DNA from 3 places in the Paenibacillus sp. LS-5 genome. Region 2 is predicted to be linked to each of the others. Evidence: riboswitches for the same ligand, from Rfam matches in the RefSeq annotation. Region 2 holds a riboswitch; each other region holds the start of a gene.
What was found. Region 2 has a riboswitch for cyclic di-GMP ahead of AC0MA3_RS18085 (PA14 domain-containing protein). Riboswitches for the same ligand answer to the same signal wherever they lie in the genome.
Positions count from the first base shown of each region.

Region 1: another riboswitch for cyclic di-GMP. It lies ahead of AC0MA3_RS17265 (S-layer homology domain-containing protein); the one in region 2 lies ahead of AC0MA3_RS18085 (PA14 domain-containing protein).
Region 3: another riboswitch for cyclic di-GMP. It lies ahead of AC0MA3_RS13445 (fibronectin type III domain-containing protein); the one in region 2 lies ahead of AC0MA3_RS18085 (PA14 domain-containing protein).

Region 1 covers NZ_JBWAVA010000011.1:193,640-201,093, forward strand. Annotated here, with positions in the region: gene AC0MA3_RS17235 (TolB family protein) at 1-169, shown strand, start outside; gene AC0MA3_RS17240 (ABC transporter substrate-binding protein) at 354-1,466, shown strand; gene AC0MA3_RS17245 (ABC transporter permease) at 1,554-2,477, shown strand; gene AC0MA3_RS17250 (ABC transporter permease) at 2,474-3,274, shown strand; gene AC0MA3_RS17255 (ABC transporter ATP-binding protein) at 3,316-4,359, shown strand; gene AC0MA3_RS17260 (DUF6953 family protein) at 4,511-4,747, shown strand; cyclic di-GMP riboswitch class I at 4,981-5,073, shown strand; gene AC0MA3_RS17265 (S-layer homology domain-containing protein) at 5,125-7,173, shown strand; gene AC0MA3_RS17270 (DUF6531 domain-containing protein) at 7,199-7,454, shown strand, end outside.
Region 2 covers NZ_JBWAVA010000012.1:176,125-183,578, reverse strand. Annotated here, with positions in the region: gene AC0MA3_RS18085 (PA14 domain-containing protein) at 1-2,062, opposite strand, end outside; cyclic di-GMP riboswitch class I at 2,076-2,156, opposite strand; gene AC0MA3_RS18080 (sugar phosphate nucleotidyltransferase) at 2,370-3,743, opposite strand; gene AC0MA3_RS18075 (UDP-glucose dehydrogenase family protein) at 4,095-5,435, opposite strand; gene AC0MA3_RS18070 (glycosyltransferase) at 5,440-6,540, opposite strand; gene AC0MA3_RS18065 (glycosyltransferase family 4 protein) at 6,641-7,454, opposite strand, start outside.
Region 3 covers NZ_JBWAVA010000007.1:204,941-212,394, forward strand. Annotated here, with positions in the region: gene AC0MA3_RS13445 (fibronectin type III domain-containing protein) at 1-2,394, opposite strand, end outside; cyclic di-GMP riboswitch class I at 2,436-2,532, opposite strand; gene AC0MA3_RS13450 (MetQ/NlpA family ABC transporter substrate-binding protein) at 2,812-3,657, opposite strand; gene AC0MA3_RS13455 (methionine ABC transporter permease) at 3,720-4,382, opposite strand; gene AC0MA3_RS13460 (methionine ABC transporter ATP-binding protein) at 4,375-5,136, opposite strand; gene AC0MA3_RS13465 (carbohydrate ABC transporter permease) at 5,531-6,490, opposite strand; gene AC0MA3_RS13470 (ABC transporter permease) at 6,492-7,454, opposite strand, start outside.

The sequences.
Region 1 (7,454 bases), on a different contig from region 2:
TCTGTTCATCACCGAGGTGGAGACTGGAGAGCAGACGCCTGTGCTGAATGACATTGAGGTGGCTGACCAGCTGCGCTGGAGTTCTTCGGGCAAGAAACTGCTGGCATCCGTGGCGGTCCTGAGGGATAATGCGTACCAGTTCATTACGTATGTTGTAAGACTGTCTTAAATCTTCTATGGAGAGTCGTGTTAGCGCACGGCTCTTTTTGCATTGCACTTCTGTTGTTTTTACAAATGCTGTTATTCAGCTTAATGTCTGGCGAATAGTGCCCACCTATACTTCAGTTGGGCAACGAATAAGCTTGGATCAGAGAGGGAGCCCGCAAATCAGAAATAGGAGTGATAGGGAAATCATGAAGAAAAGATTCGAAGCACTTTTATCCATGGGTCTGCTGTTGTCCTTGCTCGTCCTGTTACTTGCCGCTTGTGCCAACTCGGAAGCCAAAGCAGATGAAGGAAACGGCAATGCCGGAGCCAAAGAGCTTAGCTTAAGTGAAATCGAAGCTGAAGCTACCAAGGAAGGCGCTGTAGTCAGTGTAGGCATGCCGGATTCGTGGGCCAACTGGAAGGATACCTGGAATGATATTACGGCCAAGTATGAAATTACACATACCGATACAGATATGTCGAGTGCGGAGGAGATCGCCAAGTTCGAAGCTGAAAAGGATAAACCGACAGCCGATATTGGCGACGTGGGCATCGCCTTCGGTCCGGTTGCAGCAGATAAAGGGGTAACCCAGCCTTATAAAACTTCCCACTGGGACGAAATCCCGGATTGGGCCAAGGATAAGGACGGCAACTGGGTTGTGGGTTATCAAGGTAGTATCGCTTTTCTGACCAATACGAAGCTGGTAGCGGATCCGCCCCAAAGCTGGGAGGACCTGAAGAACGGCAACTATAAAATCATTGTAGGTGATGTGACCAAAGCAGCCCAGGCACAAATGGCTGTGCTTGCTGCAGCGATTGCTTTTGGCGGAGATGAGTCGAACATTGAACCGGGCATTGCCTTCTTCGAGGACTTGGCCAAAAAAGGGCGGCTCTCCAATGCTGAAGCTTCACTTGCCAACATCGAGAAGGGTGAAGTGGAAGTGACGCTGCTGTGGGATTTCAATGCGCTGAACTATAAGGATCAGATCGACAAGAACGGCTTCAACGTTGCGATTCCGAAGGAAGGCAGTGTGGTAAGCGGTTATGCGACGGTCATCAACAAATGGGCTCCGCATCCCAATGCAGCCAAGCTGACGCGTGAATATATTCTCAGCGACGAAGGGCAGATCAATCTGGCCAAAGGCTATGCCCGTCCGATCCGCGACAGCGTGAAGCTGCCGGAGGATGTTGCTGCGAAGCTGCTGCCTCAAGAGGAATATACGAATGTGAAGCCGGTTGGCGACTACAAAGTGTGGGAAGAAACTGCGAAGAGCCTGCCGCAGCTGTGGCAGGAACGCGTGCTTGTGCATTTGAACTAACCGCTTCATCATAAAAAAACCGGGGGCGCCTGAGCTTGTATGCCTAAGGCGCCCGTTTGCTTATTCTTAACGAGAGGAGCGTGCAGGATGAGACAGAGACAACGCGGCCTGATACTGGCCCTGGCTCCGTTTGTGCTGATGGTGCTGGCATTTCAGGTGGTGCCCGTCTTCTCCATGCTGTCGGGCAGCTTCCACAGCGCGGACGGAGCAGGCTTCACACTGGGTAACTACCGGCATGCGCTGAGCAGCGCCTACTATATGCAGGCAATCAAGAACAGCCTGCTGATCTCCGTCCTCTCCAGCCTGATCGGGGTGGGGGCAGGGCTTCTATGTGCATACTGTATTACCCGCTTTGCGCCTGCGGTACGGGACCGGCTGCTGATGCTGTCCAACATGACCTCGAACTTTGCCGGGGTTCCGCTGGCTTTTGCCTACATTATTCTGCTGGGCAATAACGGTGTGTTCACGCTGCTGTTCAAGCAGTGGGGCTGGAGCGTATTTGACGGATTTAACCTGTACAGCTGGTCTGGTCTGATTCTGGTGTACGTCTATTTCCAGATTCCGCTGGCCTTATTGCTGCTATATCCGGCGTTCTATGGCATCCGGGAGCAGTGGAAAGAGGCAGCAGCCCTGCTCGGGGCAGGACCCTGGCAATTTTGGAAAACGGTCGGTCTGCCGGTATTGTCTCCAGCGATCTTCGGCACACTTGGCATTCTCTTCGCCAATGCAATGGGGGCGTATGCCACGGCCTATGCGCTGGTTGGCGGGAACTACAATCTGCTCGCTGTCCGCATCGGCTCTTTGGTCGCCGGCGATGTGGTGACCCAGCCGGAGATGGGCAGCACACTCGCGGTTCTGCTGGCACTAAGCACGCTGCTGGCTGTGTTCCTCAATCAGCGGATGGTGCGGCGGATGGAAGGATTCAGCGGCAAAAGCGCCGCGCGGCGGGAGCGCAGCAGCGGATTATCCAGACGGCGCCTATCTGCAGTCCGTGAGGAGGCGGGATCATGAATACCCGTAAGGCGGGCTTTGCCCCGCGCACCTTCATGTTCCTGCTCATGGCCTACTTGCTATTGCCGCTGCTGGCAACGGGATTGTACGCTTTTGCCCAGGATTGGCAGAATACACTGCTGCCCCGGAGCTGGACAATGAACTGGTTCGGTGACATGTTTCAGGATATCCGTTTTCTGAAGGCGCTGTGGACCTCGCTGTATTTGTGCATCATCAGCGTTCTGCTCAGCCTTGCCGTGATGCTGCCGGCTGTTTTTGTCATTACGGTTTATTTTCCGCGCTGGGAAAGCTTCATGAAGGGGATTGTTGTACTGCCTTACGCCGTGCCGGGAGTCGTGGCGGCTGTAGGTCTGATCCGCACCTATTCCTCCGGCCCGTTCGACATTTCGGGTACCGCTTATTTGCTGGTTGGGGCTTATTTCGTGGTCATCCTGCCGTATATGTATCAGGGCATCCGCAACAGTCTGCTGAGCGTATCTGCCGTAGAGCTGCTGAATGCCGCCGAACTGCTTGGGGCCCCGAGACGTAAGGCTTTTGTGAATGTGATTCTGCCGAATATCTGGCCTGGAGTCATGGTCTCCGCGCTGCTGTCCTTCTCCGTGCTGTTCGGGGAGTTCGTGTTGACAAATATGCTGGTGGGCGGCCATATCCAGACGATTCAGGTCTATTTGTACCAGCGTGTGGGTGAAAGCGGACATCTGGCCAGCGCGATAGCCATTTCCTATTTTGTGTTTATTCTGCTGCTGTCGGCCGTGCTGATGAAGCTTGGAATGAAGATCAAAAGCCAGGCGAAATAAGACCTAGCGGCTGAAGGCCCACAATAAGGAGGGATCGGGGAATGAACGATTTTTTGAAGCTGCAGGGGGTCCGCAAAAGCTTCGGCGATTCGCCAGTATTAGCCGGCGTGGATCTTAACATTGCAGAGGGGGAGCTGGTCACGCTGCTGGGTCCTTCCGGATGCGGCAAAAGCACGCTCCTGCGCTGCATCGCCGGGCTGACCGAGCTGGATAGCGGCAGCATCCGGCTCTCGGACAAGGAGCTGACGAAGCTGCCGCCGCGCAGCAGGGATGTGGGCATGGTGTTCCAATCCTATGCGCTGTTCCCCAATCTGACCGTCAGTCAGAATGTGGAATATGGGATGCGCATGCGCGGCGTTGCTCCGGCGGCGCGGCGCAGCCGGTGCGAAGAGCTGCTGGCGCTGGTCGATCTCGAAGACAAGCGGGATGTCTATCCGCAGGCGCTGTCCGGCGGACAGCAGCAGCGGGTGGCGCTGGCCCGCTCGCTGGCCGTCCAGCCGAGGCTGCTGCTGCTGGACGAACCGCTCAGCGCGCTAGACGCCAAAATCCGCAAGAATCTGCGGGCGGAAATCCGCGATATTCAGCGGCGGCTCGGGATGACGACGCTGTTCGTCACCCACGACCAGGAGGAAGCGCTGATCCTCTCGGACCGGATCTGCATCATGAACCAGGGTCGCGTGGTGCAGGAAGGCTCCCCGGAGCAGCTGTACAAGGCGCCCCGCACAGAATTCGCTGCCCGGTTCATGGGCAGCTATAACGTACTCAGCCGGGCGGAGGCACTCGCGCTGTTCCGCAGAATTGACAGCCGTTCCGACCGTTTTGCGATCCGTCCCGAGGCTGTCATTCTGCTGCCGGAGGGTGAAGCAATTCAGGATGATGCGGACGGCATGTCCGATGTCCGCGGACATGTTATATCGGTGTCGGTTCTGGGCAATATTATCCGCGCCACTGTCGTGGCCGAGGGTATTAGCCTGACCGTAGACCTGCTCAATGACGGCCGCTGGCTGCGGGTACAGGAAGGGGATTCTGTAACTCTTCTGCTGGATCCTTCCCAACTGCTGCATCTGGAGCAGGAGGGGGCGTGAGAGGTAGGTAATGGTCGCCCCGCCCGCCCCGCCCATCGCCCGCCCGCTGCCTCGTCCATTACCCGTCAAGTCCCGTGCCGCGCGGCGGGCCCTATTCATGGTACAATGAGTAGGCGTTACAGAGGGATGTACAGGAAGGAGCAGTACCTTAATGGAAGCAACCGCACAAGATGTAGCGGAGTGGATGGTCAAGGAGATCCGTTTTACGGGAACCCTGCACCAGACCGCCGCGATAGAATATGTGAAGGCCAATTTTGGCGAGCAGTTTGTGTATGTGAATGAGAACGGGAATGCCTCGTTGTCCAAGGATGTGAAGAAGGCCTTCCGCAAGCTGCATGCCGGAAGAATTGCCTGGGACCGCGACGGATTCCTGTGGGCCTGGACCTGATAAAGGTCCCTATAGCCATCCTCACCTGAAGCAGTATGGCCCTTCAACAAGTATAGGAGCTGACATGAACCACATGCGGGCACTACTCCCCATGTGGTTTTTTTCTATATCCGTATCCCTAAATAAGGAAGGAATAGAATATCTTAATTTTACAGGAATAAATTCCGATAATTATAGAGTCCTATACATCTAAAGTCACAAATACATAAGGATAAAGGGACAGAAAACCGAGTTTGGAACAAAGGCAAACCCGTACGAAAGTCGGAGACGCAAAGCCACGGGCCTACTTCATCCGGGAAGGATGTTAGGGCAGCCGGGCCGCTCAAGGCACTTGGTTTTTTGGCGTGCCTATAAATAGCGCTGGGGGAGAGAAGTGAATGAGGTTTGCAAGGGAAATGAAGTTGTCGCGGTACATGGTGGCCGCAGTGGCGGTGGTATGCATGCTTGGCGGCCTGTTAAGCGGGGGGCTTGGCACGAAGCTGGCTTCGGCAGCCGGGACAGACCCGGGCAGAACGGACTACAGTGTATCCGGTGACCGGATTGTGTGGCTGGAAGCAGATGCGAACGGGGTCAAACAGGTGCACGTGCTAAGTCAAGCCAGCGGAACAAGTAAAGTGCTTACGACCGGTTCATCTGCCAAGGATGCGCCTTCTGTGGGCGGCAACACAGCCGTGTGGGCGGACAAGGGAACGGAGCCGGAATCCTCGCTCAACTGGGATATCTACACTGCGGATCTTGCAACAGGCACCCGTATCAAGCTTAACAAGCAGTCCGGCCCCTATGGGAATCCGACTACGGATGGTGTCGGCGTGGTCTGGTATGAGCGCAACAATTACGGCAGCATGATCTATCATGATCTGGCTACGGGCCTTGAAGCCGACTTAGGTGAGGGACGCTTTCCGGTACTGGCTGATGGGAATGTGGTGTATAAGAATGCCCGTGACGGGGGCCTTAGTCTGCTGGATTTAAGCAGTGGAGTTACACGCGCGCTGGTTAGTCTGGGCGGAGCGAATTACGTGGACTGGTTTGTTTTTAACGGAAATTATGTGCTCTTCAAGCAAAAGAACAGCACCTCCGGGAACAAGGTTGTGCTGCTGAATATCAACGATCTGACGGCTCAGCCTGTGGATCTCACAGAGATGAAATCCGGAGGAACAGATTATGCCTTTATGTCCATAGGTGAGAAGCGGGCTGTTTTTCAGGAAGACATGAACGGTACGGCTACACTTCATCAAGTAAACCTCTCAACCTATGCGGTAGAACGGCTGCCGGCGATAGAGACAGGGGCTAAGCTGATCGGCATAAGCGGCGATAAGCTGCTGTACAGCAGGAGTGATAACTATATAGGATCGGTTGATTTACAAGGGTCAACCACGACCGGTCCGGGAACAACTCCAAACACCGGTACGGGTTCGGCTACGGAAGTGAAGACCCCGGTAGTCACCGGAGCCAAGGACAGTCAAGTGATCGGCAGTGCTGGAGGTACCTTGTCTGTATTGGAAGGCTGGGCGCGGCTGGAGATTTCAGCAGGAACGTTCCCGGATCCTACCACGGTAAGCTTGGCTCAAGCAGAGCTGGATACGAAGGTACTGCTCGACGCAAACGGCAAAAAACTGCAAAAAGCAGGTTCCGTCTGGGAAGTGCAAGCCAGTAGCCCATTCCACATCCCGGCAAAGCTGGCGGTAAGATATCCGCACGAAGAGCCTTGGACGACAGCGCAGGAGAAGCTTGGAATCTACAGCTATGATCCGGCAAAGGGAAGCTGGAGCTATATTGGCGGTGTAACTGCGGCAGAGGAAGGCTATGTGCAGGCCAAGATTACAGCCTCCGGACTGTATGCGGTTATGCTGCGCGACATTGGGTTCACGGATCTGTCAGGCCACTGGGCACAGCAAGCCGTAGAGGTCCTGGCGGCCAGAGGAATTGTGAATGGAATGAATGGAGCCGTGTATGCGCCAAAAGGCATCCTGACCCGGGCTGAATTCACCAAACTGCTGGCAGCAGCGCTTCAATTACAGCCGGTGAAGCCGGATACAGCGACCTTCCGTGATGTTTCAGCTGCGAACTGGTCCTATGCGTATGTGGAGGCGGCAGCAAAGGCCGGAATCGTAACCGGAGAAGCCAGACTTTTTCAGGGCAATGATCCGCTGACCCGTGAACAGATGATGGTGATGCTGATGCGGGCGATTGACAGCACTACGGGAAGCCTGGCCGCTACTGCGGATTTGGATAAGCGTGAGGCTGGACTCGCCGGATTCAAGGACAATGGCAATATTAGCGCATGGGCACGGGAATCCGTAGCGGCTGCGGTCGGGAAGAAGCTGGTGCAGGGCAGCGGACAGCTTTTGAAGCCTAAGGATTCATCTACGCGAGCCGAAGCGGCAGTTATTATGTACAAGCTGCTGGCCGAGCTGAAATTACTATAACTTATAACGGATAGGAGATCAGTCTATGATATTTCGAACGATAACAAGGAAGTGGCGCAGCGGCAGCTTGAAGGCGCGAGTGAACCTCATGCTTGCGCTGCTGCTGGTCCTCTCATATCTCCCGGTTCTTCCGGGACTTACCAACCTCACATCCTCAGTCTTTGCCGCAACGAATATGCGGATTGAACCGAGTGAGCTTAACCCGGAATCTGGGAATAAAGCGGTCATCTCCTTCAGCTTTAATGCTGCGGATAACGGTCAAGACAAACATGAGACGAAGA
Region 2 (7,454 bases):
TTGTTGTGTAAATCTGATAAGTTTCGCTATACAGCGGTTTAATCTTGCCGCTCCATCTTACGGAAAAGTAATCAATGCCAATCGTTGCATCCGGTGTACCCAGCCGCCAGTTGAAATCCACCAAAGCATCGGTGCGTACAAGTGCCGGAGTACCAGTTAACTGCATATTATTGAAATATTCCGCCTGCAGTCCGTTGGCTGCAGGAGCCGCCGCCAAGTCCAACATTGGTACTTGGATGGGTACTGGGGTCGGTGTTGGTGCCGGTGTTGCGACCGGCGTTGGTGCCGGTGTTGCGACTGGCGTTGGTGTCGGTGTCGTGACCGGCGTTGGTGTCGGTGTCGCGACCGGCGTTGGTGCCGGTGTTGTTGCTTCGGTAAGAGTGAGTGATGCTATACTTGCGGAGGCTACTGAATTATTCACGAACAAAGCACTTGTTGGAACGGTAGCTTTGACTTGACTTGGGCTTTGCCACATCAGACGAATATTCGCATCGCCTGTATTTTCGTAATATTCCACTTTAATATCATAGAGTTGGCCTGCCTTCAAAGCGATCGTTCCGATACGCTCGGTTCCGCTTTGTTTGGTCCAGCTGTCGATTACGGCTGTTCCGTTAACCCAGACCCGGATACCATCATCAGACGTAGTGATAATCTGATAAGTTTCACTATACAAAGGTTTGATCTGCCCGGTCCAGCGGATCGAGAAAGAATCCACTCCAAGCAAGGTGTCAGGTGCTGCCTGACGCCAGTTAAAATTGAGCAAAGCATCGTTACGAACCAAAACAGGTGTACCCGATAGCGTCATGTTTTTGAAGTATTGTCCCTGAAGACCGTTCACAACAGGCGTCTGTGCCGAGTTATCCGGCGCCGGCGCAGCTGTTGGTACAGGCGTTGGGCTCGCTGTTGGTGTTGCGGTCGGTGTAGCCGTTGGTGTCGCGGTCGGTGTTGCGGTTGGTGTAGCCGTTGGCGTTGCGGTCGGTGTGGCCGTTGGTGTTGCGGTCGGAGCAACGGTCTGAACGAACCCCGTTTTATATTTATCAAGCGTTACGGTGTAACTGTCACTCATAAAGCTTTTGATAGTATCCGTAGTATTGTTATCATAGAGCATTTTTCCCCAGTTCATCATGTATACCCATTTTTTCTGATAAAGCTGGAGCTTGGCTGTACTTGGCATTTCACCGTTTTCACCGATGGCAATAGGCTTGCCGTTCGCAAGAATTGCCAGGTTGTCATGATACTTGTTCATATAATCATTGTTATATATGTCTGCTGCAAGGATGTCTACCTTATTTGCTCCCGGATAGGTCAGTTCATATGGATCTGACCAAGCATTAGGGGCGTTAGGGTTCCACACCCACAGCAGGTTGTTTAATTGATGAACGCCCACAAAACGCTCATACATAATATTCCAAAGTGCCGTGTAATTGCTCTTCTTCCCCCACCAGAACCAGTCACCGTTCATTTCGTGATAAGGTCTCCACAGTACAGGAACACCTGCGTCCCGCAAACTCTTGAGTGAAATTGCCACTTTATCCAGATCGGCGATCAGGCTGTTATATTCAGCCGTTCCAGGTGTTACATACTTATTGAAGTCTGCTTGGCTGAGCGTTTTCTGCACATTGGACCACAGATAGGAGGTCCCCGGCAGTTGCTCATGGAAGGTCATAGCGACGATACCGCCATTTTTATACCAGTTGATCGCACTGTTCACTACATTTTTACGCTGAGTTGCTGCTGTACTTTCCGACTGGCCGTTGATCACACCAAGTTCAAAACCATGGAGGGCAGCGAATTGTCCGCTGGTTCCCTTCAGTTTGTTACTGTACTCATCCGGGCTCTCCAGGTAGTCATGTTGACCTGTAATAATGCCTTTGCCTGTAATGGCGTACAGATCATTAAGCAGCTTAACGGCTCCTGCTGAAGCACTCGGATTAACCGGCGCATAAGAGCTCGAAGCAGCTGCAGTGGAAGGTGCAGTCCCCAAACCCAGTGGAACAGCAGTCAAAAACAAGGCAAGCGATAAAATGGTGCACAGTAGACGCGACTTACGGTAAGTAGTCAAAATTCATCTTCCTTTCGGTAGCCAGGCTGCCACTCTTTCGAAGGCCCTATAGCTTTGCGTCCCTATCTTTCGAGTAGGTTTGCCTTTTTCGTATTGGAAGGAATTATCCCTCTTACCGTAAGTATCGTCGCTATTTAATTTTTAGTTTAGAGCATTAATGAATTTTTCTTAATAAATGGTTCTTAATACCTGTTTTGGATTTGTCACCATTGGGTAAATAGATAGTTTAGCCCTAGGTTCCACCCTGTCCTATACAGAAACCGGGACGTTTCGGTCGAATTCTACAGCATGTTTCGCGCTGTTATTTTTAAGAAATAAATTGATGAAGTGCAATGTCTTTCCAGTCCAGCGTTATGCGGATATTATCCTCTTCCACCAGCTCTGAGCCGGTCTGTACTTCAATGAACTCCACATCTGTCAGTGCCAGGATTGCATGCTTTGTACCTTCCGGTATGCGCACCACATCTCCCGCTTTCACATTATGCATCTTCTCATTCAGCACAATGCTGGCTTCACCGCTGACGATCGTCCAGATTTCACTGCGTTTATGATGGAGCTGATAGCTGATATTTTTACCTTCGGCGATGAAAATCCGCTTGGTCAGCACCTCGTTGCCCTCATCATATTTCACATAATCAATAACCTTGTAATGACCCCAGCGGCGTTCCTCGTACATCGGTCTTTGTTCAAAAGATTTCAGCACTTCCTTGATCCGCGGGCTTTCTGCTTTGTGAGTGACCAGAATACCATCCGGGCTGGCTGCGATGATTAAATCTTTTGCGCCGATTACTGTAATCGGAATATCCAGTTCGTTGATCAGGCAGGTTCCTTCGGAATCGGCAGTTACGAACCCTTTGCCCACGTGGTTGCTGCTCATCTCCTCCGTGAGGGTATTCCAGGTGCCAAGATCCTTCCAGAAACCGGCGTAAGGCTGAACTACGATGTTCTCCTCTTTTTCCACCACTTCATAGTCAAAGCTGATAGAACTCAGTAGTTTATATTGCTTCTGCAGCTCCTCATAATTCAAAGGCAAGCCTTTGCGCTGCAAAATATCCAGCAGATATCCCAGACGGAAAGCGAATACTCCGCAGTTCCACAGCGCGCCCTTGCTGATCAGCTCCTCAGCCTGTACACGGTCCGGCTTTTCCTGGAAGTGACTCACCTGCAGATAACCGCTTGCCGCAGCTTCGTCGCTGGTAGGTATAATATAGCCGTATTTCTCAGAAGCCAGTTCCGGAATAACGCCCATCAGCGCCAGGTTTGCACCGCTTTCTTCCATGGTTGCTTCAAGCTGGACGACGGTGTCAAAAAAGGAAGCTTCCACATAAGGATCAACCGGCAAAATGGCTACGGTCTCGCTGGGTGACACTCCTGCCACCGAATATAGATAAGCTGCAGTCAATGCGATGGCCGGGAAAGTATCACGGCGTTCCGGCTCCACAATGATTGGCACCTCTGAGCCGAGCTGGCTCTGTATCATCTCCACTTGGCTGCGGCCGGTCGCCAGGAAGGAGGATTCTGCCATCCCTGTCTCCTGCAGCTGTCTCCATACACGTTGTACCATGGATTCCGGTTCACCTGCCGGACTTTGCAGTACCTTCAGAAATTGCTTGGAACGTGAGTCATTGGACAGTGGCCAGAGACGTTTACCAGAACCGCCAGATAGAAGTACCAGTTTCATAAGTGAACCCTCCTATTTATGTTTTGTCGCGATAATATCGGATTGTTATTGTGAGCTTTGACTTGTGAAAAGCTTGGAATCGAGCTGTAACGGGAGTCACTGCAAGGAATATTTGGACTTTCGGCCGCTGTTGTCACCAGATTTCTTCGATTAGATTGCTAAGCGCAGTTGAAATCCGGTGACAAAGGCGGTCGCTTCCGCTCCTACAGTTCCAAAATTCCTCTCCGTTCCTTCCCTTAACAGCTTCCAAAGCTTAATGCATTTGCAGGTGAAGCTCACTGCTAAAGATCAGCTATTGCCGCTTCTATGCACGGCAGTTAAGAGCAAGCAAGAGCAGATCAGATCAAAGGATTAGATCGCTCCGGCTACGCTGGGGGAGTAGCCGCTAAGGCCCCCCATTTGCGGGCGTCCGACGGAATGATATTCGATGCCGGTGCCTTCGATCTGCTCCTTGGAGAAGACGTTGCGGCCATCGATCAATACTTGGCGGCGCATACTCCCTGCAAGCTTGTGCAGATCAATATCCTTGAACATACTCCAGTCGGTCAGCAAGCATACTGCATCACTGCCTTCCGCAGCTTCTTCCGGCAGTGCGCACCAGCGAAGCTGAGGATGATCGTATTGCTGTCTGAAGTTATCCGCAGCAATCGGGTCGTACAGCTTCACTGTGGCACCCTCAGCCACCAGGGCTTCAACGATTTCACGGGCAGGTGCTTCACGTACATCATCGGTGTTCGGTTTAAAAGCCAGACCCCATACACCGATCACTGCACCACGCAAACTGCCCAGCGATTCATGCAGCTTGGAGATGATCATGAACCGCTGCCCTTTGTTCACCTCGACTACGGATTTCAGCAGCTTGAACTCGTAGTCCACGTTGCCCGCAATCTGGATCAGCGCATTGGTATCTTTCGGGAAACAGGAGCCTCCATAACCGATGCCGGCCTGCAGGAACGAGGAGCCGATTCTCCGGTCCATCCCCATGCCTTCCGCCACCAGGGTTACATCAGCTCCCACTTTTTCGCAAATGTTGGCAATCTCATTGATAAAAGAGATCTTGGTTGCCAGAAAAGCATTGGATGCATATTTGATCATTTCCGCACTGCGGATATCCGTTACGAATACATTTTCCGTGAAGCCCTGGTGAAGCTGGCGCATCGTAGGCTCAAGCTCTGGGTTATCAAGTCCGATGATAATCCGGTCAGGATGGAGCGTATCGCGGATGGCCGAGCCTTCACGCAGGAATTCCGGAGCGGAGACGATGTCGAAGGGATGATTCGTGTGGGAGGCGATAATGCCGCGGATTTTTTCGTTCGTGCCAACAGGAACTGTCGACTTGGTCATGATGATTTTATAACCTTCCATCGCTTGGGCGATCTCTATGGCTGCACCTTCGATATATCTCAGATCTGCTTCGCCGCCTGGTAGTGAAGGTGTCCCTACGGCCAGAATGACGATATCAGAGCGTCTTACTGAATCCTGCAGATCGGAGGAGAATGACAGCCTGCCCTCACGCAAGTTCATTTCTATCAGTGCTTCGATACCCGGCTCATAGATAGGAGATTCCATCCGGCGGAGCTTATTGATCTTTTCCTCATCCTTATCTACGCAAATCACATGGTTCCCATTCAGAGTAAAACATACGCCAGATACAAGACCGACATAGCCGGTACCGATTACTGTCAGCTTCATACAATCATCCTCCTTTTAGAAAATTGACGTAGGCCTGTTCCACATACTGCTTGAACTGAACCATAAACGCCTGTTCATCGAATTTACGCGCATGGCCCATAATCTGCCCAATGTCCCACGCATAGGACTCCACTTCATGAATGGCCTTAAGTAAATCATCAACTTCCTGGTGCTGAAAGAATACGCCGTTGACATAGGGTACGATGGTATCCAGCGCCCCTCCGGCCTGATAGGCAATCACCGGTCTTCCTGCGGCATTCGCCTCGAGCGGGGTGATACCAAAATCCTCTTCACCGGGAAAAATAAATGCCCGGCACTTCGACATCATCCCCGTAACCTCCGCATCCTCAAGCCGGCCCAGGAACGATACATTGTCTTTGGCCATGCCCTCCAGACGCTTGCGGTCCGGCCCGTCACCGACGATATACAGCTTCAGACCATTGCGGTTGAAAGCTTCCACCGCCAGATCAATCCGTTTGTAGGATACAAGCCGGGATACGATCAGGTAGTAATCGCCTATAGAGGACGAACTGCTGAAGCGTGCCGTATTAATCGGTGGAAAAATTACATCCGCGTCCCGGTGGTAATAATTCTGAATCCGCTTTTTAACCACGGACGAGTTGGCAACGAACTGGTTTACATTTTTGGAGGTCCGCTGATCCCAATTTTTAAGCCGCTGCATGTATACCTTTAGCAGTCTTTTGAACAATCCGGAATTCGATTGCCGCTCCATGTAAGTGTCATAGTCCCAGGCGAACCGCATCGGAGTATGACAATAGCAAAGATGAAACGTAGACTCGGGTACCTGTATGCTTTTCATAAAAGCACTGCTGGAACTCAGGACGATATCATACCCGCGAAAGTCCAAATCACGGATGGCCATGGGATAAAGCGGCAGCACCCCTTTAAAATTGGTCTTCACTCCCGGAATTTTTTGCAGCCAGGAGGCCCGGATATCCGCGTCTTTGAGGTTGTCGGTCAGCCGGCTTCCGTTAAAAACCGTCGTGAAGATCGGAGCATCCGGATACATGTGGTGGAATACCTCCACTACTCTTTCCGCCCCGCCCATTTGGATTAAGTAATCGTGCGCTATCGCAATTTTCATGTGAATCATCCTCAAAGTTTTATGGAGCAGCATCATCAAGTAGTGAACGCATGGATGTATTAGTTCCTGATCGAGCTACAAGCTTTTGTCTTACATTAGGTCAGGTCGCCGCCAGCAAACCTTTGTAGTAATCGACGATATCCTTGACTGTATTCTCAATGACAAAATGCTCTTTCACCCGTTTCATTCCACTATCTGCCATCCGTCTTCGCTCTTCGGGATGGTTCAGCATCCAGGTGATGGAGTCTGCAAGTACGACTGGGTCTCCAGGCTGGATCAGCAGTCCCGTTACACCGGGAACCACGATCTCTACCGGTCCGCCTTCATTGGAGGCAATGACCGGAAGTCCAGCCGCCATGCCTTCGACAATCACCTGTCCAAACGGTTCAGGCGTTATCGAGGTGTGAATCAGCAGATCGGCTTTATTCATTAGGCCTTGTATATCTTCCACATGACCCAGCAGGCTGACATTGGTCAATTGATCCTGCTGCATCTTCTGAATTAACTCATTTTTGTATTCTTCTTCACCGAACAAGGCATCTCCGGCCAGCCAGAATTTCACCCGGCTATCGTTCTTAAACGCTTTGGCAGCCTCCAGGACGATATGCTGGCCTTTCCAGTTCGCAAGCCGTCCTACCAGCAGAACATTGAAGTCCTTCTGGTCCCGTATGCCGATGCCTTCGCCAATCGCTTTGGCAAAAGCGGAGTAGACAACCAGTGTCTTTTTGGTACGGGGCAGTTCCAGTGCATTCAGCGTAGACTGTGAATTCGCTATGACACCGTTCGGCAAGAGGCGTGACATCAGCCGGATGGCCTTAGCGACAACCGGCTTAAGATAAGGGGCGCCGATATGATCCCGGATATGCCAGATCAGCGGCACGCCCGCTTTCTTGGCAGCAACGGCTCCGTAGAAC
Region 3 (7,454 bases), on a different contig from region 2:
CCAGCTGACATCAATATAGGTATCCTTCGCAAAGGCTTGAAGACCGCCGGACGTTCCCGGTAGTGTCGTTCTGGCAACCACATCACTCCAGCCACCGGGACCACTTAAGTTAACCGCCCTTACCTTGTATGCTCTCTGCATATTCGGGTTCAGGCCTTTTTCAACATACACAGTAGAATTCCCGTTATTTACGATCGTCCCGTTCGATTCAATCTGATAGTACTTAGCTCCGGTTACAGAATCCCACTCCAGCCGGATTTGATTACTCGTTGAAGTTAGCTGCAGATTGTCAGGTACTCCTGGGAGAGACCATTTCTCGTGGAGGACAGACCATTCCCCGTGTATAGTTCCAGCGTTTGCTCTTACACGGTAAGTATGGAGTGTACCGGAATCGAGAGGCGCATGAGTATAGTCATTTTGATTGCCTAAAACGACGACCTTGCCATCCGCTTCCACTTCATAACCTTCTGCATTAAATGAAGGTGTCCAATTCAGACTTATATCTGATGCAGACGGGGAAAATGAAAGCTCAGGTACTGCAAATGGACTTAATTGCCCCTGAGGAATTACTTCTTCCGGAACGGAGCTGGTCATCCATGAGAGAGTAGCTTGCGGCTGATTGTTGTCGCTCTCAAATTCCATGCGGATATTATAGAACTGCCCCTTTTCCAGCCTAATTTCTCCCTGCTGAGAGCTATTTCCCTGCTGCCCCCATGCGTCAATCAAGAGCTCATCGTTAATCCATAGACGAATTCCGCCATTGGTACGGCTTATAAATTCGTACAATTCGGACGTATAGGCTAATACTTGTCCAGTCCAACGAACAGAGACGCCCGAAGCAGGAAAATTGACCGGCAGCTTACCTTCAAGATTAATATTGGCATCTAGCAACGTCTTATTAGATCCGGTAAACTCTTTCCCGGCGAAGTATTCTGATTTCAGCCCATAGGGAGCATATTTAAATTTAGTCTGGCCACCACTGCCTCCAGATTTAACGGTAGGTTTCTGGTTAGAGGTTATGTCCCCCCCAATTGCCCATATGCCTGAGGTAACAATATTTAAATGATTATTCACACTGACATCCTTGCTGACGAAAAAGTCACCTGAAGCGATCCTGATATTGGCAGTACTGTTGTTGGATATTAGATCACCGACTAGCATCTCTTCTTCAATGTTCATATCAATTTTTGTATTAATGTGCAGACTGTCCTCAACAATTAACCGGCGAGCATTAATTCCAAGGTCACCGTTATTAAAAATCAGACTGCCTACTACAATTTCATCCGCCACTTTCAGGTTTGAATCGTTATTTAGATGTAAGGTACCTGTTACTCTCAGGCTAGCTCCTGGAGAGAAATTGGTATGATCTAACGGAAGAATAACTATTTGAGCTCCAGTATTGGCATTGAAATTCCCTTTTACGATAAGTGTCCCATATACTGTAATGGTGATACTTGAGTTAGTATTAATTCCGTCTGTTACCAGAAAGACGGGGTGAGTAGGAGAACCAAATGTTACTGATTTATCCAGATTCAGCTGTCCCGTACGAATTATAGCTTCAGGGTCCGTACTGCTGTTAATCGCATTAATCAGTGCATCGGCATCACTGGTCACACTGATTGCATTTTTTTCATATGGGGCCCACTTGGCCTGCATCTCATTTAGTTGACTAGTCATATAGCTTTGAATCACAGGTTGTATGCCAGGGACGTGAATTGCCGGGACCATATTATGCTCATTCCGCTGAATACCGGACAGAATCACCTGATCACTTTCGATTTCATTTCCTTCAACCGGTAAAGCAATCTGGGGTGGTACCATCTGGCGTACAGCCTTGGTAGATAATCCAGGAGAGATTTCTATGTATTGCAATGCGGTAGTTGCAGCAGAATCACCCACGCTTAATGTCAGCTTTCCATCTTTAACTTCAGTAGTATGACTGGCCAGAAAAGACCCTTTTGCAGGAACGGATATTTTATCCAAAATGGTAGTGTTCTCCACGTGCATAACATTCAGACTATCCCTTCCTTCATCTCCAACTGCTACAGTAAGATCATAGGTCCCATTAGGTAGTTCAATCTCCCAAATGGAATCAGGCTGTAAACGTATAAAGGAATTTTCTAGTGGCGTCCCATATGTACTATAAACAACCGATGTTACAGACTGCTCCTTTGACCAGCCGTAACTAAATCCATTTCGTACTCCGTATAACTCGCCGTAATCGGGTAAATAGCCTTTGGTTTCCTCGGCTCCCTGGTACAGGAAATCTACTTTAAGTGACGGTAATGCAGTGACCTTCACGCCCGCAGCTGATATATCCCTCCATGGAATAACCAGTTGCAGGATAAGTGCAAGGCACAGAAAGACCAGTGCCTTAGAGTTGAAGCTTTTCATCGTAAATCCCCCCAGTTTTTAGACACAAAAAAACAAGCCAATTAGGCAACCCGGCTGCCATAACACTGTCTTACGACGAAGGTCCTAGGCCCGTGGCTTTGCGTCCCCGCCTTTCGGTCGGGTTTGCTATTGTCTTTTGCTTGCATTTGTTTACCAAAAGTATGTATGTCCGTAATATTCGTATCTTACAACATATAAATTTTTCCTACAATTATATTTTTATGTTTTTATTAATATTTATTCTTCTAACTCCTATCAAAAACTTAATTTCCTTCATCTGTATCTAATATAATAAAGGCGTTGAAATCATAACACCCTCACCTTATGAAAAAGATGAATCCAGAAAAAAAAGACTACCTTTTCAGAAAAAGGTAGTCTTTTTTTCTCTTTAATTTGATATGACTCAACGATCTACCCTCAAAAAGCAGGCAACGCGATATCTGCGTACTTGTCCTCCAGGAACTTCTTCACTTCCGGGCCGCTGATGCGTTTGGCCAGCTTTTGAATAGCGTCGGAGTCTTTGTTGTCCTCACGTGCCACCAGTGTAATGGTGAACTCGGAATCTTCACCTTCGGTGATCAGCGCATCTTTCTTCGGTGTCAGTCCAAGCGGACTGGCATAAGCAGGGGTCATGGCCACCAGATCGGCATCATCCAGCATGCGGGCCAGCATCAGCAGGTCAACTTCCTCGAACTTAAATTTTTTGGTGTTCTCGGTGATGTCGGCCTGGGTGGCTTGAATGCCCACGCCTTCCTTCAGCTTGATCAGTCCGGCCTTAGCGAACATTTGCAGTGAACGCCCAATGTTGGAGGGGTCATTCGCCATAACCAGCGTCGCGCCTTCCGGCAGGTCGGCAATAGCCTTGTAGCGCTTGGAGTATCCACCGTAGATCGCATCATATACCGGTTGAACCGGAACTAGCTTGGAACCTTTGCTCGCATTGAACTGCTCCATGTAGGGTACGTGCTGGAAGAAGTTCGCATCCACTTCCTTATTCGCCAATGCCTCATTTGGCTGCACATTGTCGGACAGGATGACGATCTCCATATCCACTCCGTCTTCCTTCAGCAGCGGCTTCACGATGTCAAGAATATCAGTCATCGGCGGGATGAGCGAGGCTACTTTAATTTTCACAGGCTCGGCGTTAGCTGTTGCCGGTGTGGTTGCTGCCGGTGTATTTCCGGCCTCCTTGTTGTTTCCACAGCCTGCGGCAATCATGACCAGTACGAGCAGCATAAGCGTATATTTCAATGTTTTTTTCATTTGTGCAATGAACCCCCATGTTTATATTTGTTATTATCTTACTTCAGCGACTTCCCGGTCTCTCAGCGTTTATCCAGCAGCCTTGCCAGTGTACTTCCTGCATACTGGATGATCTGCACCAGCAGTATCATCACCAGAATCGCATAGACCATTACCGCCGTCTCAAAACGTTGGTACCCGTAGCGGATGGCGAAATCGCCAACCCCTCCTCCGCCGACTACTCCCATCACTGTTGAAAATGAAATGAAGCTGATCGTCGAAGCCGTCAGTCCCAGCACGAGCCCCGAACGGGCTTCCATATACAGGAACCTGAAGATCAGACCCGGCTTCGATGCCCCCATAGACAATGCGGCCTCAATTGTGCCCTTGGGAACCTCCAGCAAAGACTGCTCCACCAGCCGTGAATAATAGGCGATAGCGACGATAGACAGCGGTACGGTTGCCGCCATAGTACCGATGGCCGTACCCACTAATAAGCGGGTGAAAGGAATCAGCGCCACCACCAGCAGTAGGAACGGAAAGGAACGGATGACATTGACGATACTGTTCAGAACGAGCGACAGCGTCTTGTTCTCATAGAGCTGGCCCTTGCGGCAAAAGTATAAAACAGTCCCCAGCGGAAGCCCCAGCAGCACTGCCGCACCTACCGAAATCCCGACCATCACAAACGTTTCCCCGATGGACTGCCACATCTGATCCTGGTATTTCAGCATATTCTCAAGCATGCGCTTCCCCCGCTTTGCCCGTAATCCGTTCACGGTAACTTCCCGTGTGGTCTTCCGGTGCAAGGAACTTGCCGTCTTCCCGGGAGAAGGTATCGACGATGCGTCCGCCTTCCATGACGGATACATCGGTGCAGATTCTCCGGACGACATCGAGCTCATGGGTAACGATGATTACCGTGACCCCCATCACGTCATTGATATGCTGGAGCACGCCCAGTATATCTGCTGTTGTCCCTGGGTCCAGTGCAGAGGTCGGCTCGTCGCAGAGCAGGAGCTTCGGGCTGTTCGCTAGCGCGCGGGCGATGGCCACCCGCTGCCGTTGTCCTCCGCTCAGCTGGGCAGGGTACTGGTCTGCTTTGTCCGCAAGCCCCACGAACTTCAGGCATTCCTGCACCCGATCCATCCGCCCGCTCCGCGGCATTCCAGCCAGCGCCAGCGGAATGGCAACGTTCCGTCTGACGGTGGCATTGCCCACCAGATTATACTGCTGGAAGATCATGCCGATCTTCTGCCGTTCCTGACGCAGCAGCTTCTCCGGCATTTCTGTCAGCAGTCTGCCTTCTACTGACACAGTACCTTCATCCGGACGCTCCAGCAGATTCATGAGCCGTAGCAGTGTAGATTTCCCTGCCCCGCTGGCTCCGATAATGCCGTGGATGGCCCCCGCCCGCACTTCGAGCGAGACCTTATCCACTGCAAGGTAGCGCCCTTCCTTTAGATCAAAGCTTTTGCTTACTCCGCTCAGAGATAGAATATGAAGCCCTCCTTTCAGGCTGCCCGGACTTAAGCCCTTGTTCCCAATAAGTGTATTACTATTATTTAAAAACTGTTTTATTAAAAATCTCTTTAAATAATAAGGTATTTTCTTCGCTGTGTCATCATTTATCTGAAAATGCTATATCAAGGTCATGTAAGCATGGCCCCATTAAGGAGGCTGTCCTCCTGTCTCCAATGATTCACTAAGCAGTCTCTTTGCATACATGAGGTGAAGCCGTCTCTGGCAATCTAGTGCTCAAGGTCCTACAGCTACGCATGCAAAAAAACACCGCTGACCTAGGTCAGCGATGTCTCAATACAGCTTATAGCTCAGCTATTCAAGCTGGCCAGCCGGTATAATCATCCGCCGCTGCCTGCAGCTAGCGGCGAATTTATTCTTTTACACTGCCGACGTTCAAGCCCACTACAAAATACTTCTGCATGAACGGATATACGACCAGGATCGGCACAGAAGCCACAATGGTAATTGCTGCCCGGATAGACAGTGGGGTCACCATCGCTTTGGCAGAATCCTTATCCATCCCTACACCTGCAGCAACGTTCGGGTTGCTGTTGGAGTTCATCGTGGTCGACAGCAGCTTCATCAGCTCATACTGCAGCGTACTCAGACTCTGCTTGGAAGAGGTGTAGATAAAGGCGTCGAACCATGAGTTCCAGGCTCCTACTGCTACAAACAGTGCGATGGTCGCCAGCACCGGCTTGCACAGGGGAAATACCACACGCATGAAAATTTTGAAATCGCCTGCACCGTCAATTTTGGCCGATTCCAGCAGACTTTCCGGGATCGTGCCGATATAAGTGCGGATGACGATCATATTAAATGCACTGATCATCGAAGGGAAAATATAGACCCAGAAGCTGCCCAGCAGGTTCAGGTCTTTAATCAGAAAATAATTGGGAATCAGACCAGCGCTGAAATACATCGTTAGCACAAAGATAATAGTGATCGGCTTGCGGAACACATAATCTTTTCGGCTGAGCGTATACGCAAGCATGGTGGTCAGAAAAATATTCAGGATTGTCGAAATTACAGTCCGCGCCACCGAGATCCAGAACGCATCATAGATGGTGCCGGAAGCAAAGATCGCCTTGTAATTCTGCGTGGTCCACACTCTCGGCCACAGATAGATGCCCCCGCGTATAGTATCATTTCCCGCATTGAACGAGACGGCAATCGTATTAATAAAAGGATATAAAGTAACGAGCACCAGACAGATCATGAAGATCGTATTAATACTATGGAAGAGAACCGGTTCCAGTCCGCTGGGTCTCAAGCTTTTTTTCACGGATAGGCCTGGCGTAGTGCCTCGGCTAATTTGCTGGTTCGCCATGCTATAACAACCTCTCTTCCCCGAGCCGTTTCGCTGTCCAGTTTGCCATCAGCAACAAAGTGACACTAACGACTGTCTTGAAGATCCCGCCTGCAGTGGCCAGTGAATAGTTGCCTTGGGCAAGCCCATATTTGAGTACGAAAATATCGATCGTCTCCGACCAATCCATTACAAGCCCGTTGCCGAGCAAATACTGTACTTCAAAGCCTGCTTCGAGTACATGTCCAATAGACATGATCAGCAGGATAACAATCGTGGCTTTGATCCCCGGCAGAGTCACAAATCTCATTTTTTTGTATCGGCTGGCACCGTCGATTTCAGCTGCTTCATACAATGCGGGATCAATGGAGGCAATAGCGGCCAAATAAATAATTGTATTCCAGCCGACCTCCTTCCACACATGCGAAGCCCCGACGATTCCCCAGAAATATTTGCCTTCACTAAGCCATAGAATTGGATCCTTGATGATATGCAGCTTTATCAGGACAATATTAACGATCCCGTCATTGATGGAGAGAGACGTAGCTACAATACCTGTTACGATAATCCAGGACAGGAAATGAGGTAGATAGGAGATCGTTTGTACTATTCTTTTCCAGAATACCTTGCGAATTTCATTCAGCAGCAAGGCGAGGGCAATCGCGGTCACAAATCCGAGAACCAGGTTGATAATTCCCATCGCCAGCGTATTGCGCAGCACCCGGAGAAAATTATCATCTGTAAACAGGAATTTGAATTGCTTGAAGCCCACCCATTCCTGCTCACTGAGGGAACGGCCCGGCCGGTAGTTCTGGAAAGCCATGGTCCAGCCCCATACAGGGACATACGCAAAAAGCACAATATACAGCAATAAGGGAACAGACATCCAAATCAGCTGATTCTGATTTTTGATCAGCGACCACGTAATGGGCTGCTTCTTTCTTTTCTTTGGATGCAAGGCGACGGTTTCTTTCCCTAAGGTATC